2 regions of the Embleya sp. NPDC020630 genome follow, and region 1 is predicted to be linked to the other one. Evidence: riboswitches for the same ligand, from Rfam matches in the RefSeq annotation. Region 1 holds a riboswitch; the other holds the start of a gene.
The links. A riboswitch is a leader RNA that binds a small molecule or an ion and turns the genes downstream of it on or off. The one in region 1 is predicted to bind S-adenosylmethionine.
Positions count from the first base shown of each region.

Region 1 (3,406 bases):
TGGCTGGCCACCTGGTGCCGGGCCGACGCGGTGGTCGCGCATCCGCTGGACCCGCGCACGCTCGCCTCGGCGGCGGCCGACCTGATGCGCGGGCGCATCGCGGGACGTCAGCCGGCCTGACCGCATCGCGGATAACCGTCGGGTGTCGGTGGCCCCGGTCGGTACGCTGGCGCCGACTCATCCGATGACACTGCGGGAGCGGACCATGGGCGCCTCGGCCTCTACGTACCAGAGCGGCGGCAACCCGGCGGCCCGTTCCTGGCGCGACATCCTGGCCTCGCTCATGCGGGGTGACGACCTGCCGGCGGATGCCACGGCGTGGGCGATGGACCACATCATGACCGGCGAGGCCACGCCGGTGCAGGTGGCCGGGTTCGTGATCGCGCTGCGGGCCAAGGGCGAGACCGTGGACGAGGTCTCGGGTCTGGTGCGGGCGATGTACGAGCACGCGTCGACCATCGAGGTGCCCGGCCGCACGGTGGACATCGTCGGTACGGGCGGTGACCTCGCCCGCACGGTGAACATCTCGACCATGTCCGCGATCGTGGTCGCGGGTGCGGGGGAGACCGTGGTCAAGCACGGCAACCGGGCGGCGTCGTCCGCCAGCGGCGCGGCCGACGTGCTCGAAGCGCTCGGCGTGGTGCTGGATCTGACGCCGGAGCAGGTGGCCCGGACGGCCGGGGAGGCGGGCATCACCCTGTGCTTCGCGCAACGTTTCCACCCGTCGCTGCGGCACGCCGCGCAGGCGCGGCGCGAGCTGGGGGTGCCGACCACGTTCAACTTCCTGGGCCCGCTGACCAATCCGGCGCGGGTTCGGCACCACGCGATCGGGGTCGCGGATCTGCGGATGGCGCCGATCGTGGCCGGTGTGCTGGCCGATCGTGGGGCCAGCGCGCTGGTGTTCCGCGGTGACGACGGGTTGGACGAGTTGACCGTGACCACCACGTCCCAGGTGTGGATCGTGCGGGACGGCGACGTGCGCGAGGACCGGGTGGATCCGCGCGACCTGGGCATCGCGTTGAACGGGATCGAGACGCTGCGCGGCGGCGACGCGATGTTCAACGCGGGGGTGGCCCGGAAGCTGCTCGCGGGGGAGAAGGGCGCGGTGCGCGACGCGGTGTTGTTGAACTCGGCGGCGGCGCTGGCCGCGCTCGGTCCGGGAGACGGATCGTTGACGCAGCAGTTGGCGGCCGGGATCGAGCGGGCGGCGGAGGCGATCGACTCGGGGGCGGCGCAGGCGGCGCTCGATCGATGGGTGGGCGTGACGCGGTCGTTCGCGCGGGGGTAGTCGAAGGCGGATGTGTACGCCGGGTGGGCCGAGGGCGGCCTGCCCGGCGTCGTCGCGTTCGGGCTCCGTCGGGGCGTGGGGCGGTGTCCAGTATGTGGAAGCGATGGGGTGGTCGTTGCGCGCGGCGATTCCTGCGGTAATAATTCTGCGCAGGTCACGAGTGACAGTGGAAAGCCCCGGCTTGCTGTCCGGCAACCCTCGCTCCGCGGTGGGGTGCCCCGGGTGATGACACGGTCGGGCGTCGTCAGGCGTCCCGGCAAGCGCGGACCCCTGGTGTGGTGGCAGGCAATTGCCCCATGCGAACCGGGTCCTGTACCTGGGGAGCATGTGATGGCGTGAAATCTCTTTCTCGAAACGGGCTGATCGGCCCATTCCGTACGCGCTGAGTCGTCGCGCGTCGCTTTTCCGAGACCACATTTCATCCGGGGATCACTCTGCGCTGTTTTGATGTCGACTTCTCGACATTGCGTGGGGTTGGTTGCCGTCTGCCGAGGAGATTTGCCATGACCGCCGGTACCGCTTCCGTTGCCTTTGACTCCGACGTCGCCATTGCCGCCCCGTTGCCCGTGGTCGGGCGGGATGTGCTCGTTCCGCTGGTCACCGGGGGTGAGGTGGAGTACGCGGCGCTCGACTACGGGGCCAGCGCGCCGTGTCTGCAGCGGGTGTGGGACGACGTGGCCGGCTATCTGCCGTACTACGGCAGCGTGCATCGCGGCGCCGGCTACCTGTCGCAGTTGTCCACCGATCTGTACGAGCAGAGCCGGGCCACGGTCGCGGAGTTCCTCGGGCTGCGGGACGACGACACGCTGCTGTTCACCCGGGGCACCACCGACTCGCTGAACCTGCTCGCCTCGGTACTGCCGCGCGGCACCCGGGTGTTCGTGTTCGAGACCGAGCACCACGCGGCGCTGCTGCCGTGGCGTCGGCATGCCGGGGTGACCCAGTTGGCGGCGCCGTCCTCGCCGGCTCAGGCGGTCGCGGCGCTGGAGGCCGCGCTCGAAGGCTCCGGCGACGGGCCTCGGTTGGTGTGCGTGACCGGTGCCTCGAACGTGACCGGCGAGCTGTTCCCGGTGGCGGAACTGGCCGAGGTGGCGCACCGGTTCGGGGCGCGGATCGTGCTGGACGCGGCGCAACTGGCGCCGCACCACCCGGTGTCGGTCGCGGACCTGGACGTGGACTGGGTCGCGTTGTCGGCGCACAAGCTGTACGCGCCGTTCGGCTCGGGGGTGTTGGCGGGGCGCGGGGACTGGTTGGACGCGGCGGAGCCGTACCTGGCGGGTGGCGGGGCGAGCAAGGCGGTCTCGCGCGACCACGTCGAGTGGCAGAGCGGCGCGGCCCGGCACGAGGCGGGGTCGCCGAACGTGATCGGCGCCTACGCGTTGGCTTCCGCGTGCCGGGCGATCACCGAGGCGGGGCCGGCGGCGTTGGTCGCGCGCGAGGCGGCGTTGTTGGCGCGGTTGCGGGCGCGGTTGGCGGAGATTCCCCAGGTGCGGACGCTGGAGCTGTTCGGGCCCGAGTCGGCGCGGGTGGGCGTGCTCTCGTTCGTGGTCGAGGGGTGGAACAGCTCGCGGTTCGCGGCGGTGTTGTCGGCGGAGTACGGGATCGGGGTGCGGGACGGGCTGTTCTGCGCGCACCCGCTGGTGCGGCACCTGTTGGGCGGGCGGGCCGATCAGCCGACGGAGTGTGGGTCGCCGGACGCGCCGGAGGGGCAGCAGAACCTCAACGCGATCCGGGTCAGCTTCGGTGTGGGGACGCCCGTCGAGCACCTGGACCGCTTTGCGGCGGCGGTTCGGGAAGTGGTGGAGCGGGGGGCGCGGTGGAGCTACACGGTGGATGGGGGCCGGTGCGTTCCTGAGGCGGACCCGCGCGTGTTGCCTGCGGCGTGACGGGGGGTGGGCCGGTCGGGTCGCGTGCCTGGGCCTTGGACGGGGCGGGTCGTCCTCAAGCGCCGGACGGGCTGATTGGGGCCGGGTCGGGTTCTGGGCCGGGCTCCGGCCCGGGTGTCCTCAAGCGCCGGACGGGCTGGATGGGGTGGTTGTCTCCGGAGTTGGGTTGCGGTCCGCTTGTCCTCATGCGCCGGACGGGCTGATTGGGGCCGGGTCGGGTTCTGGGCCGGGC
Region 1 is NZ_JBIRUB010000003.1:309,423-312,828, reverse strand. It holds gene ACH4XV_RS12860 (hypothetical protein) at 1-120, shown strand, start outside; gene trpD (anthranilate phosphoribosyltransferase) at 206-1,288, shown strand; SAM riboswitch class IV at 1,441-1,557, shown strand; gene ACH4XV_RS12850 (aminotransferase class V-fold PLP-dependent enzyme) at 1,792-3,174, shown strand.

Region 2 (3,406 bases), on a different contig from region 1:
GGTGCGCAGGATGGTCGGGATGCGAACGGAGACGCTCATGCGAGGCCGGCCTTTCGGAAGGAGTCCAGGGTGGGTCGAATGGTCGCGGTGGGTCCGGTCGTCGGCGTGACCGCGTCCAACGTCTTGAGGCCGTCGCCCGTGTTGAGCACGACCGTCTCGGCGTCCGGGTCCAGCGCGCCGGACTCGAGCAGCTTGCGCAGGCAGCCCACGGTGACCCCGCCCGCGGTCTCGCCGAAGATGCCCTCGGTACGCGCGAGCAGCTTCATCGCCTCGACGACCTCGACGTCGTTCACGTCCTCCACCGCGCCGCCCGTGCGCTTGCACACGTCGAGCACGTAGGGGCCGTCGGCGGGGTTGCCGATCGCGAGCGACTTGGCGATCGTGTCCGGCCGCACCGGGCGGATCACGTCGTGCCCGGCCTTCCACGCGGCGGCCACCGGCGAGCACCCCGTCGCCTGGGCGCCGAAGATCCGGTACGGCGCGTCCTCTACCAGACCCAGCGCGATCAACTCGCGGAAACCCTTGTCGATCTTGGTCAGCTGCGACCCCGACGCGATGGGGATGACGATCTGCTCCGGCAGTTTCCAGCCGAGTTGTTCCGCGATCTCGTAGGCGAGCGTCTTGGAACCCTCGCCGTAGTAGGGCCGCAGGTTGACGTTGACGAAGCCCCAGCTCTCGCCGGCCGGGTCGCCGATCAGCTCCGAACAGAATCGGTTGACCTCGTCGTAGGTCCCCTCGATGGCGACCAGCTCGCCGCCGTAGACCGCGGCCGTGACAACTTTGCCGGCCTCCAGGTCGGACGGGATGAACACACAGCTGCGCAGGCCCACCCGGGCGGCGGCGGCACCCACCGCGCCGGCCAGGTTGCCGGTGGACGAGCAGGACAGCGTGGTGAAGCCGAAGGTCCGCGCGGCCTCGACCGCGATCGCCACCACGCGGTCCTTGAAGGAGTGCGTCGGGTTCCCGGAGTCGTCCTTGACGTGCAGGTTGCGCACGCCCAGCTCGCGGCCCAGGTTCTCGGCCCGGACGAGCTTGGTGAAGCCGGGGTTCAGGCTGGGCCGGGACGCGACGTCCGCGGACACCGGCAGCAGCGGCGCGTAGCGCCAGATGTTGTGCGGCCCGGCCTCGATCCGCTCCCGCGTCACGGTGCCGAACTCGTAGGCGACCTCGAGGGGGCCGAAACAGGACTCGCAGGCGTACTTCGGGCCGAGCTCCGTGCGCTCCCCGCACTCGCGACACGACAGCGCGACGGCCGGACCGAAGGAGGTGGGGGTGGCGCTGGTGGTGCGGGTGGCGGTGGGTGTCGCCATGGCGAGGGCCTTTCTGTCCTCATCTTTACCCGTGGGGTCCCACGGGCCGGACTTGGCACCTGTCCGGCTCGTCGGCCGCTCGCTCGCGCCGAAAGCGCGTCACGAGGAATGACGATCGGATGGTTGCCGGGGCTTCAACGGGCCGTTCCCTCTGCCCCTCTGGATGAGCTGCTATGGCGGTGGACACACCCTTCGCCGGGTGGCCGGTCCGCGTTTGTCCGGTCCGACGTGCGATCGTCGTAACCGGTGACGACGACTGTAACCGAACCGGTGCCGCGTCGATCATCCGGTCCACCTCGCGAGACGATAAAGGGTGGAACGACCGAGGCCGGAACACCGGCGACGACAGGGGATCTTCGAACGTGACGCACGAGGTGGGCGACTGGCTCCGACGGCGGTCCTCCGCCGCCGCCGACTGGCCCGTCGACAGGCTTCTCGACGCCAAACGCGACACCCGGGTCAGCGTCGTCCTGCCCGCGTTGAACGAGGCGGCGACCGTCGGCGACATCGTCAAGGTGATCCGGACCGAGCTGGTCGAGCGGGTACCGCTGGTGGACGAGCTGGTGGTGGTCGACTCCGGCTCCACCGACGACACCGCGCGGGTGGCCGCCGACGCGGGCGCGCGGGTGGTGCGCCGCGACGACATCCTGCCCGCGCTCCCGGCCGTGCGCGGCAAGGGCGAGGTGTTGTGGCGCTCGCTCCTGGTCACCGACGGCGACATCGTGGCGTTCGTGGACGCCGACCTGAAGGACTTCTCGGCGGACTTCGTCACCGGGATCCTCGGCCCGCTGCTCACCGACCCCTCGGTCCAGCTGGTCAAGGCCATGTACGACCGGCCGCTGGAGATCGGCGACACGATCGTGCCCGCCGGCGGCGGCCGGGTGACCGAACTGGTCGCCCGCCCCCTGCTCAACCTGCACTGGCCCGAACTGGCCGGCTTCGTGCAGCCGCTCGGCGGCGAATACGCGGCCCGCCGCACGCTGCTCGAACAACTGCCCTTCCCGTGCGGCTACGGCGTCGAGACCGCGATGCTCGTGGACACCCTGCGCCTGGTCGGCCTGGACGCGATGGCCCAGGTGGACGTCGGTGTGCGGCGGCACAACCACCAGGACGAGGCGGGCCTGGGGCGGATGGCGGCGGAGATACTCCAGGCCGTCGAGCGCCGACTGCGCCGCGGCCCCGCCGGCGCGCACCCGGCCGAGCCGAACACCGTGCTGACCCAGTTCGAACGGGACGAGGCGGGCTTTCGTGTGCGCACCCACGACATCGCCGCCCGGGAGCGACCGCCGATGGCCACGGTGTCCGAGTACCGGACACGAACCCGCCTGGTCGGGCGCTGACCCCCTGGTCCGGGGGTGTTTGTCCGGCGTTCGGCCCGGGTTTGCGCCGCGGCGGCCGAAGACTCACCGATACCCGAGAGGCACAGTCCGACTACGTGTGGTAGTGACCGGTGGGCGTGATACTCGCCACACCGTTCGAACCGAGGGCACGGCCGGCCCGGGTTTGCGCACCGGGATGCGTGGCTAGGGTCGGGGCATGAGTGCTCCTCCTCCCGCCACCCCCTCTCCCGCCGGGGTGCTGGTCGCCTCCAACCGCGGTCCCGTGTCCTTCTCCCTGGAGGACGACGGCACGCTCACGGTGCGGCGCGGCGGCGGCGGACTGGTGTCCGGCCTGTCCACCGCCGGGCAGGGCACCGGCGCCGTGTGGGTCTGCTCCGCGCTCGGCGAGCCCGACCGCACCGCGACCCGTGCCGCGCCCTCGGGCCGGCTGGATCTCGCCGGTCACGACACCGGCGGGCTGGCCGTGCGGATGCTCGACATCGACCCCGGCACGTTCGCGCGGGCGTACAACGCCATAGCGAACTCGACCCTGTGGTTCGTCCACCACCTGCTCTACGACACCCCCTCCAAGCCGGTCTTCGACGCGCGCTTCCGCAAGGAGTGGACCTCCTACGAGGCGTACAACCAGGCGTTCGCCGAGGCCCTGGCGGAGGAGGCGGCCGAGGGCGCGAAGGTGGTCGTACAGGACTATCACCTGACCCTGGTGCCGGTGCTGCTCCGCAGACTGCGTCCCGACCTGCGGATCGGCCACTTCGC
Region 2 is NZ_JBIRUB010000008.1:193,346-196,751, forward strand. It holds gene ACH4XV_RS26915 (MoaD/ThiS family protein) at 1-39, opposite strand, end outside; gene thrC (threonine synthase) at 36-1,310, opposite strand; SAM riboswitch class I at 1,327-1,480, opposite strand; gene ACH4XV_RS26925 (glucosyl-3-phosphoglycerate synthase) at 1,673-2,650, shown strand; gene ACH4XV_RS26930 (trehalose-6-phosphate synthase) at 2,847-3,406, shown strand, end outside.
Region 2: linked by a shared signal. The riboswitch ahead of thrC (threonine synthase) and the one ahead of ACH4XV_RS12850 (aminotransferase class V-fold PLP-dependent enzyme) in region 1 are both predicted to bind S-adenosylmethionine.